2 regions of the Kitasatospora sp. NPDC085895 genome follow, and region 1 is predicted to be linked to the other one. Evidence: riboswitches for the same ligand, from Rfam matches in the RefSeq annotation. Region 1 holds a riboswitch; the other holds the start of a gene.
The links. A riboswitch is a leader RNA that binds a small molecule or an ion and turns the genes downstream of it on or off. The one in region 1 is predicted to bind cobalamin.
Positions count from the first base shown of each region.

Region 2: it holds a riboswitch for cobalamin, as region 1 does, so the genes downstream of both, cobN (cobaltochelatase subunit CobN) here and AB0442_RS04730 (ribonucleoside-diphosphate reductase subunit alpha) in region 1, are expected to answer to the same signal.

Region 1 is NZ_JBFBJY010000005.1:63,536-68,899, forward strand. Features, by position in the region: gene AB0442_RS04725 (ribonucleotide-diphosphate reductase subunit beta) at 1-463, opposite strand, end outside; gene AB0442_RS04730 (ribonucleoside-diphosphate reductase subunit alpha) at 484-2,865, opposite strand; cobalamin riboswitch at 3,076-3,219, opposite strand; gene AB0442_RS04735 (LamG domain-containing protein) at 3,387-4,475, shown strand; gene AB0442_RS04740 (glycosyltransferase family 2 protein) at 4,824-5,364, shown strand, end outside.
Region 2 is NZ_JBFBJY010000014.1:98,216-103,579, reverse strand. Features, by position in the region: gene AB0442_RS12045 (precorrin-2 C(20)-methyltransferase) at 1-1,127, opposite strand, end outside; gene AB0442_RS12040 (precorrin-8X methylmutase) at 1,124-1,750, opposite strand; gene AB0442_RS12035 (hypothetical protein) at 1,747-2,973, opposite strand; cobalamin riboswitch at 3,058-3,209, shown strand; gene cobN (cobaltochelatase subunit CobN) at 3,641-5,364, shown strand, end outside.

The DNA.
Region 1 (5,364 bases):
TGGTCTGCAGCGAGTCGATGTGGTCGACCGCGTTCATGTACTTGAAGCAGAACTGCGCCTTCTGGTGGATGGAGGGGATGTTCTCCACCGCCGCGAAGGCCGCCGCACGGTCGTCCGGGTCGGGCAGGTAGGTGTCGAGCAGCGTCAGGTAGAACTGGACGTGCACGGCCTCCTCGAACAGCTGCCGGGACAGGTAGAGCCGGGCCTCGGGGGAGTTGATGTGCTTGTAGAGGCTCAGCACCACGTTGTTGGCGACGATCGAGTCACCGGTCGCGAAGAAGGCGACCAGCCGGCCGATCATGTGCCGCTCGCCCTCGCTCAGCTTGGCGAGGTCGGCGACGTCGGAGTGCAGGTCCACCTCCTCCACCGTCCAGGTGTTCTTGATGGCGTCGCGGTACCGGTCGTAGAACGACGGGTAGCGCATCGGGCGCAGCGTCAGCTCGAAGCCCGGGTCGAGCAGCATCTTCTGGCGGTCTTCGGTGCTCACTGGCAGGCCTCGCAGGACTCGGGGTTCTCCAGGGAGCAGGCGATGGCGTCCTGCTCGGCCTGGCTCATGGTCGGCGCGGGCACCGGCACGGCGGCGCGGGCGCCCGTGGCGGCCTGCGCGATCCGGGTGGCCGGGCGCGACCGCAGGTAGTACGTGGTCTTCAGGCCGACCTTCCAGGCGTACGCGTACATCGAGCTGAGCTTGCCGATGGTCGGCGCCGCCATGAAGAGGTTCAGCGACTGGCTCTGGTCGATGTACGGCATGCGGGCCGCGGCCAGGTCGATCAGCGCGCGCTGGGGCAGCTCCCACGCCGTGCGGTACAGCGAACGGACCTCGGCGGGCAGCCAGTTGAGGTCCTGCACCGAGCCGTTGGTCTCGCGCAGCGCGTCCCGGGTCTGCTGGTCCCAGACGCCGAGCTCCTTGAGCTCGCGCACCAGGTACGGGTTGACCTGGAGGAACTCGCCGGAGAGCGTCTCGCGCTTGAACAGGTTGGACACCTGCGGCTCGATGCACTCGTACACGCCGGCGATGGAGGCGATGGTGGCGGTCGGCGCGATCGCCAGCAGCAGCGAGTTGCGCAGGCCGGTCTCGGCGATCCGGGCGCGCAGCGCGTCCCAGCGCTCCGTCCACTGCGGGGCGGCACCGAAGTGGTCGATGTGCAGCTCGCCGCGGGCCGCGCGGGTCTCGCCGTACGCCTCGTGGCGGCCGAACTGCTCGGCGAGGTCCGCGGAGCGCTCGTAGGCGGTGAGCATGATGCGCTCGGAGATCAGGGTGGAGAGGGTCTTCGCCTCGGCGGAGTCGAAGTCGATCCGCAGCTGGAAGAAGACGTCCTGCAGGCCCATCACGCCGAGGCCGACCGGCCGCCAGCGGGAGTTGGAGGTGCCCGCCTCGGTGGTCGGGTAGAAGTTGATGTCGATGACCCGGTCGAGGAAGGTCACCGCGGTGCGGACGGTGGCGTCCAGGCGCTCCCAGTCCATCGCGTTCAGCAGGTCGGCGGCGGTGGCGCCGGCGGCCACGTGGGCGCCCAGGTTCACCGAGCCGAGGTTGCAGACGGCCGTCTCGGAGTCGTCGGTGACCTCCAGGATCTCCGTGCACAGGTTGGAGGAGTGCACGGTGCGGCCGGGCAGCGCGGTCTGGTTGGCGGCCCGGTTGGAGGCGTCCTTGAAGGTCATCCAGCCGTTGCCGGTCTGCGCCAGGGTGCGCATCATGCGGGCGTACAGGGTCTGCGCCGGGATGGTGCGGACGGCCTTGCCGGCCTGCTCGGCCTTGCGGTACGCCTCGTCGAAGTCGGCGCCCCACAGGTCGACCAGCTCGGGCACGTCGGCGGGGGAGAACAGCGACCAGTCCTCGTCGGCGTTCACCCGGCGCATGAACTCGTCCGGGATCCAGTGCGCCAGGTTGAGGTTGTGGGTGCGCCGGGCCTCCTCGCCGGTGTTGTCGCGGAGCTCCAGGAACTCCTCGATGTCGGCGTGCCAGGTCTCCAGGTAGACGCAGGCCGCGCCCTTGCGGCGGCCGCCCTGGTTGACCGCGGCGACCGAGGAGTCCAGGGTGCGCAGGAACGGCACGATGCCGTTCGACTGGCCGTTGGTGCCGCGGATCAGGCTGCCGCGGGAGCGGATCCGCGAGTAGGACAGGCCGATGCCGCCGGCGTGCTTGGACAGCCGGGCGATCTGCGCGTAGCGGTTGTAGATCGAGTCCAGGTTGTCCAGCGGCGAGTCCAGCAGGTAGCAGGACGACATCTGGGGGTGCTTGGTACCGGAGTTGAACAGCGTCGGAGAGGACGTCAGGTACTCCAGACGGCTCATCAGCCGGTAGAGCTCGGCCACCTCGGCCACCGACTGCTCGGTGTCGCCGACCGCGAGACCGGCCGCCACGCGCAGCAGGAAGTACTGCGGGGTCTCGACCACCTTGCGGGTGATCGGGTGGCGCAGCAGGTAGCGGGACTGCACGGTGCGCAGGCCGAAGTACTCGAAGCGGTCGTCGCCCTGCAGGTCGACCAGCGCGTCGAAGGCGGCCGCGTGCTTGGCCACGAAGGCCGCGGTGGTGTCGCCGATCAGGCCCTCGGCGTGGCCGACGGCGATCGAGGCGGCGAAGGTGACCGCGCCCTGGGAGACCGCCTCGTCGCGGATCTCCAGCGCCAGCAGGCGGGCCGCGAGCTTCGAGTACTGCGGGTCCTCGGCGATCATCGACGCGGCGGCCTCCACGGCCAGCCCGCGGAGCTCGGCGAAGTCCGAACCGGCGTGGCGGCCGCGCAGCGCGGCGGCGGCGACGTGGCCGGGGTCCACCTGGGGGAGGTCGGTGCTGCGGTCGGTGAGCAGCCGGAGCAGCGCGGCACCGGGGTCGGGCCGGTCGTTGTCGGCGGATCCCTGGGAGGGCAGGGTGACTGAGGCAGCGACGGTCAAGGCGCACTCTCTCCTGTGGCGGCAGCGGACGCTTCGGACACCCCCGGGCCGGGGGCCGGGGGCGCGTCCGGGCATGCGCGTGGCAGGGGGGACCGGCACCGCCCGACGGTGTCGGGGGTGCGCGTCGCCACCCGGCCCACCCGCGAGGCCCGGACGTACAGCTGTGCTTCATGGCATCTGCGGGGAAGCCGGTGGCACACCGTCGGCAGGCCCTCGGACTGCGCGGGCCCGGGCGTTCACGGGCCTGCTCACCGTTGCGGGGCAGTCCCGGACTTGCACCGGGTTCCCCTGCGTCGACAGCGAGAGTGAGCATACATGTTGTGGTGTCTCCCTGATGTACCCCCATATCTTGTGCACGCAGCGTGTCGCGTCCGTGGCTGGACACACTCCGGTGGGCGCAGTGCGCACATCCGACCCGCCCCTGACCCACCCGTTGCGCTCACGGAACGGTCACCACCCGAGACTGCGCCGCACCCCATGGCCTACGATCTCTGGCCATGAGTGACGGTACGGGGGCCACGCCCGGTTGGACGGGTCAGCCCGGGTCCCAGGGGGGACCGGCGAATCCCGCGGAGCAGGGGGCACAGGGTGCCCAGTCCTTCCCGCCGCAGGCCGGCTTCGGCACGCCGCCCGGCTTCCCCGCGCAGGCGTCGCACCAGCAGTGGCCGCTGCCCCAGCAGGCGCAGACCGCGATCCCGGACTGGGAGGCGCTGGCCCAGCAGCACGAGGCCTCGTCGCGCCGAAAGAAGCTGATCTGGACGGGCGGCATCGTGCTCACCGCCTGCGTCCTCGGCGGGGCGGTCGGTCTGGCCGTCATGAAGGGCGTGCACGGCGGCACTCCGGAGACCGGCGCATCGTCCAGCGCCTCGGCCTCGGCGCACCCGTCCGGCTCGGTCCCCGCCAACTCGCCGACCGTGCCCGGCCAGCCCGACCTGCTGGCCGACAAGTCCGGTCAGGCGAACCTCGCCATCGGCCCGGACGCGCAGCTCGCCGAGGTGGAGGGCGGTTATGCGCTGCGCATGCGGAGCAACAACAACTCCTACGCCCAGTCGGCGAACCAGCTGGTCGACGTCGGCAAGAGCTTCTCGATCGCGGCATGGGTCTACAACGAGGCGCCCGGCGGATCGCGCACGGCGATCAGCCAGGGCGACGGCATCTCGTACTCCTTCGACCTGTCCCGCGACGACGCCAGCGGCAAGAAGGCGTGGGCGTTCCGGGTGCAGACCGCGGACGGCGGCGCCGACGGCACGGTCGTCCAGGCGGTGGCCCCAGAGAGCCTGGAGACGGTGACGCAGTGGGTGCTGCTCACCGCGGTCTACGACGCCGGCCAGCGCACCATCACGCTCTACGTGAACGGCGCGCAGGCGGCCACCGCCAAGCTCAACGGCCCCATCTGGGCCGGGCCCGGTCCGCTGCAGCTCGGCCGCAGCCGGCACCACGGGATCTGGGGCGACAACTGGGCCGGCGTGGTCGGGCGGATCCTGGTCTGGAAGGAGCCGCTGAACCCCCAGCAGGTCGCCAGCCTCAAGTCCGGCGGTACGGGCCTCAGCGCCAAGCCGGTCAACTCCTGGCTCGTCGGCGGCTGATCCGCCGCCGGGGGAGGCCACGGCCGGGGCCGTGGCCTCCCTCACGCCTGCCGCGGTGTCACCAGCGTTCGGGGTGTGAAAAGATGGCGCCCGAGCGAACGGGGATGGCGGCATCAGGCCGAGTGGGGGCGCATCGGTTTCGGAAGTGCCCGCGCGCGGCCGGCCGGAACCCCCGGCGAGTTCAGGCGAGCAGGAGACGGCCCGGCAGAGACGGCCGTCGTCCGCGGAGCGGCCCGCGGCCTGACCGACCGTCGGGCCGTCCCGACCTGTCGTCGGATGCCCGGCCCCGGAACGGCTGCTCACCAGGGGGCGGGGCGAGCAGTTGCTTTTTTCGGGGGGAATAAGAGCGTGAACACTCTGTCCATCGTGATTCCCGCGCTCAACGAGGCGTCAAACCTTCCCGCGGTGATGGGCACGGTGCCGGTCGCAGAACTCGCGGCAGCCGGTTGGGACACCGAGGTGGTGGTCGTCGACAACGCCTCGACGGACGACACCGCGGCCGTCGCCCGGTCGTTGGGCGCCCGGGTCGTCTCGCAGCCGGCACGGGGTTACGGGAACGCCTATCTCGCGGGCTTCGACGAGGCCACCGGCGACGTGATCGCCACCGGCGACGCGGACTGCACCTATCCGTTCGACGCCCTGCCCGACCTGTTGCACACCCTGGTCGAGCGCGACGTGGAGTTCATGACGACCGATAGGCTCCGGCGCAGCAACCGGCGTGCCATGAAGCCCTCGCACTTCGTCGCCAACCACGCCCTGAGCGCGCTCAGCCGCACGCTCTTCCGCAACGGCCTGCGGGACTCCCAGTCCGGCATGTGGATCTTCCGGCGGTACATCTGGGACGGCCTGGACGTCCGTTCCGGCGGCATGGCCTTCTCCCAGGAGATCA
Region 2 (5,364 bases), on a different contig from region 1:
GCGTGGGCGGCCGTCATGCCGGGCAGCACCCGGACGGGCACCTCGCGGTACGGGTCCTCGCCGGCCGCCTCCAGGACGGCGGTGGCCATCGCGAAGACGCCCGGGTCGCCGGAGGAGACGACCGCGACGCGGCGGCCGCGGCGGGCCAGGTCGAGGGCGAACTCGGCGCGGACGGACTCGACCTTGTTGTCGGAGCCGTGCCGGACCTGGCCGGGGCGGACGGGCACCCGGTCCAGGTAGGTGGTGTAGCCGACCAGGTCGGTGGCGGCGGCGAGGGCGCCGCGGGCCTCCGGGGTGAGCCAGAGCGGGCCGGCCGGGCCGGTGCCGACGACCACGACCTCGCCGGGGCCGTCCGGCTCGGGGAGGTCGAGCGGGGCGACCTTGCTGGGCAGCACGGCGACCGAGAAGTAGGGCACGGTGTCGGCCTCGACCTCGGCGAGCGGCAGGGTGCGCTCGCCGTCCATGAACGCCCGCTCGACGTACTGTGCGTCGTCGAGCCGGCCGGCCCGCTCCAGGGCGCGGCGGACGGCCGGGAAGGTCCGGCCGAGCTTCATGATCACCGCGGAGTCGGCGGAGGCGATCCGGGCGGCGAGCTCCTCCTCCGGCAGGGTGCCGGGGATGATCGTCAGGGTCTCCTCGGCCTCCACCAGGGCGCTGCCGAGCCGGGCCGCGGCGGCGCTGACCGAGGTCACGCCGGGCACCACCTCGGTCGGGTAGCGGTGGGCGAGGCGCTTGTGCATGTGCTGGTACGAGCCGTAGAAGAGCGGGTCGCCCTCGGCGAGGACGACGACGTTCCGGCCGGCGTCCAGGTGGGCGGCGAGCCGGGCGGACGCCTCCTCGTAGAAGTCGTCCAGGGCGCCGCGGTAGCCGCCGGGGTGGTCGGTGGTCTCCACGGTGATCGGGTAGACCAGCTTCTCCTCGATCTGGCCGCCGGTCAGGTAGCGGTCGGCGATCGAGCGGGCGATGGAGCGGCCGTGCCGGGCGCTGTGGTAGGCCACCACGTCGGCCTTGCCGATGAGTTCGGCGGCGCGGACGGTGACCAGCGAGGGGTCGCCGGGGCCGAGGCCGACGCCGTACAGCCGGCCGGTCCGCCGGTCGGTCTGCTGCCCGGTCTGCTGCTCGGTCACTCTTCTTCACTCGCAATCGCGTTGATCGCGGCGGCGGCGATCGCACTGCCGCCGCGCCGGCCGCGGACCACCAGGTGCTCCAGGCCGGACGGGTGCTCGGCCAGGGCCTGCTTGGACTCGGCGGCGCCGATGAAGCCGACGGGCACGCCGATCACCGCGGCCGGGCGGGGCGCGCCGGCCTCGATCATCTCCAGCAGCCGGAAGAGCGAGGTCGGCGCGTTGCCGACGGCCACCACGGCACCCTCCAGCCTGGGCAGCCACAGCTCCATGGCGGCGGCGCTGCGGGTGTTGCCGGTCTTCCGCGCGAGCTCGGGCACCGACGGGTCGGTGAGGGTGCAGATCACCTCGTTGTCGGCGGGCAGCCGCTTGCGGGTGACACCGCTGGCGACCATGTTGACGTCGCAGAGGATCGGCGCACCGGCGTGCAGCGCCTTGCGGGCCGAGGCGACCACACCGGGCGAGTAGACCAGGTCCTCGACCAGGTCGGTCATGCCGCAGGCGTGGATCATCCGCACCGCGACCTGCGAGACGTCGGCGGGCAGGGCGGCCAGGTCGGCCTCGGCCCGGATGGTGGCAAAGGACTGCCGGTAGATGGCGGCGCCGTCCTTCTCGTACTCGATCACGTGGTCCTCCGGGCCTCGGCGACCGCCTCGGCCATCTCTTCCGTCGTCACATCCACTGGCGTCACATCCATGGGCCGGTCCGGTGTCCCGACCGGTGCCACCCGGTAGCCCTGCCCGGTGGCGAGCACGTCCACCCATCGCCCGGAGGGGTGGCCGCAGCGCCGTTCGCAGCCCGACCAGTGCACCGGCAGGCCACCGCCGTCCGCACGTTCCAGGGCGCGGGCCGCGTCGCCGCGCACGTCGGCGAGCGACTTGCCGCAGCCGGGCAGGCCGGTGCAGGCGGTGGCGCGGTCCCAGGCGGTGCCGGGCCCGGTCAGGAAGCCGGCCGCGGCGAGCTCGGCGAGGGCGGCGGGGCCGACGCCGGGCAGGACGGCGCCGCGCCAGGGCGTCAGCCGGACCTCGCCGGCGGACAGCCCGGCGAGCAGCCGCCACTGTGCGGCGGTGGCCCGCCCGAAGCGCGTCCCGACCGAGAGGCCTCCGGGCAGCACCCCGAGCGGCGGGTGTCCGCCGGACAGCGGGGGCAGCGGCAGGTCGCCGGGCGGGAGGAGTTCGGGGACCTCGCGCAGGTGCCAGGCCCTGGTGCCGGTGGTGCGCAGCGCGTCGAGGAAGTCCCGGGCGGCGTCCAGGGCGGCGTCCACGGCCTGTGCGGCCGGCACCGCGCGGACGGTCGTCTCGCGGCCGAGCCGCAGCAGGGCGGTGCCGCCAGGCGCTGCGATCAATGTCACATCGGCGTTCAGGGCGGCGACATCGCCGCGGCCGTCGTCCAGGGCGAAGAGGAACTTGCCGGAGAGCGCGGCCGCCCAGGGCGCCGCGCAGAGCTTCGCGTCCAGCTCGCGCACCCGGGCCGCGGTGTCGGCGTGCCCCTCGGCGTCGAGGCCGGCGGTCGGCGAGGCGACGATGTTGCGCACCCGCTCGTGGGTGTCGGAGGGCAGCAGGCCGACGGCCCGCAGCCGGTCGGCGAGTTCCGCGCCGCAGGCCGAAGCCAGGCCGCGCAGTTGGACGTTGCCGCGCGAGGTGGTCTCCAGTGCGCCGTCGCCGAGCGCCTCTGCCGCATCGGCCAGCGCCGCCGCCTGACGGCTCGTCAGCAGTCCGCCGGGGACGCGGATGCGGGCGAGGGCGCCGTCGTCGGCCGTGTGCAGACGAAGGGCCCCCGGACAGGCGTCCGACCGGCCCCGGTCGGGCACGGCGGAGCCCGCCCCGGCGGGGTCGGGAGTCGGTGGCATGGCGGCGAGCATACAGATTGTCCGACGGGGCGCCCCGTCGTCTGGATCACAGTCCGCGCGCAGTCCCGCGGCCGTCCGCCACCCCGTACGATGCTGCCGGACGGTCCGTGCGGGCCGTCCGACGCCAGCGACGGCAAGCGGAGGAAACCGGTGCAAATCCGGTGCGGTCCCGCCACTGTAACCACGGCTCAGCCGCCGTGGAGCCAGGAACTCCCGCCGTCCTCCACCAGCCCGGGGCGCGGACCCCGAGGAAGGCCCGACCTGTGCGCTGCCGCATGCCCGGCTCCGCCGTCCCGCCCGGACGCGCCGAGCCGTCGCCCGCCGTCCCGGGGACCCCGGCGGCGGTCCGCCGCACCCCCGGGGCGCGTCTTCAACGGTCACGGGTGCACCACAAGGGGCGCGGGGAACTGCGCGATCCGGGGCGGGTGTCACGACGGCACGGGCCGAGCCGTGGTCTGCACGGTGGGCCGCATCCGGATTGCGCAGTTCTCCCCCGGCCTTCGGCCGGGAGGTGCCCCCACACGCCCCCTGGAACGACGGCCCGAGCGCCCTTGAAGACAGGCCCTCGCACCGCACCCCGCTCCGCCCCGCGCACCCGGCTGCCGCACCCGGCCCCGGTGCGCCGCCGCACGCCGTGGAACACCGACCAGGCCGGGAGGCCCTCCGCATGATCCTGCTGCTGTCGACCTCCGACACCGACCTGCTGAGCGCCCGCGCCTCGCAGGGCCCCGTCCGCTACCGGCTCGGCAACCCGGCCCGGCTGTCCGCCGAGGAGCTGCCCGCCCTGGTCGAGGGCACCGACCTGGTCGTCGTCCGCCTGCTCGGCGGCCGCCGCGCCTGGGAGGACGGCCTGGACGCGCTGCTCGCCGGGCCCCGCCCGGTCGTCGTGCTGACGGGCGAGCAGGCCCCGGACGCCCAGCTGATGGAGCTCTCCACCGTCCCGGCCGGCATCGCCGCCGAGGCGCACGCCTACCTCGCGCACGGCGGCCCGACCAACCTCGCCGAGCTCGGCGCCTTCCTCTCCGACACCGTGCTGCTCACCGGCCACGGCTTCGCCCCGCCCGCCTCCGCCCCGGCCTGGGGCCCGCTGGAGCGTCAGGCCCGCACCTCGGACGGCCCGCTGGTCGCCGTGCTCTACTACCGCGCCCACCACATGAGCGGGAACACCGCCTTCGTCGAGACGCTGTGCAGCGCGATCGAGGACGAGGGCGCCCGCGCGCTGCCGCTGTACTGCTCCTCGCTGCGCGGCGCCGAGCCGGAGCTGCTCGCCGAACTCGGCCGGGCCGACGCCATCGTCACCACCGTGCTCGCCGCGGGCGGCACCCGGCCCGCCGACGCGCAGGCCGGCGGCGACGAGGAGGCCTGGGACGCGGGCGCGCTCGCCGCCCTCGACCGGCCGATCCTGCAGGCCCTGTGCCTGACCTGGTCGCGCTCGCAGTGGGAGGAGAGCGACGACGGCCTCTCCCCGCTGGACACCGCCACCCAGGTCGCCGTCCCGGAGTTCGACGGCCGTCTGATCACCGTGCCGTTCTCCTTCAAGGAGCTGGACGAGGACGGCCTCACCGTCTACCGCGCCGACGCCGAGCGCTCCGCCCGGGTCGCCGGCATCGCCGTCCGGCACGCCCGGCTGCGCCACACCCCGGCGGCCGAGCGCCGTCTCGCCCTGGTGCTCTCCGCGTACCCGACCAAGCACGCCCGGGTCGGCAACGCGGTCGGCCTGGACACCCCGGCCAGCGCGGTGCGCCTGCTGCACCGCCTCCGCGAGGAGGGCATGGACCTGGGCACCGACCTGCCGGGCCTGGACACGACCTCCACCTCGCACGAGGGCGACGAGCTGATCCACGCGCTGATCGCGGCCGGCGGCTACGACCAGGACTGGCTGACCGAGGACCAGCTCGCCCGCAACCCCGTCCGCATCCCCGCCGCCGACTACCGCCGCTGGTACGCCGCCCTGCCGCAGGGTCTGCGCGAGCAGGTCGAGGAGCACTGGGGCCCGGCCCCCGGCGAGCTGTACGTGGACCGCTCGCAGAACCCGGACGGCGACATCGTGCTCGCCGCGATCCGCTCCGGGAACCTGCTCGTCCTCATCCAGCCGCCGCGCGGCTTCGGCGAGAACCCGGTCGCGATCTACCACGACCCGGACCTGCCGCCCAGCCACCACTACCTGGCCGCGTACCGCTGGATCGCCGCCGCCCAGGAGGACGGCGGCTTCGGCGCGCACGCCGTGATCCACCTCGGCAAGCACGGCAACCTGGAGTGGCTGCCCGGCAAGACGGCCGCGCTGTCCGCCGAGTGCGGCCCGGACGCCGTCCTCGGCGACCTGCCGCTGATCTACCCCTTCCTGGTCAACGATCCGGGCGAGGGCACCCAGGCCAAGCGCCGCGCCCACGC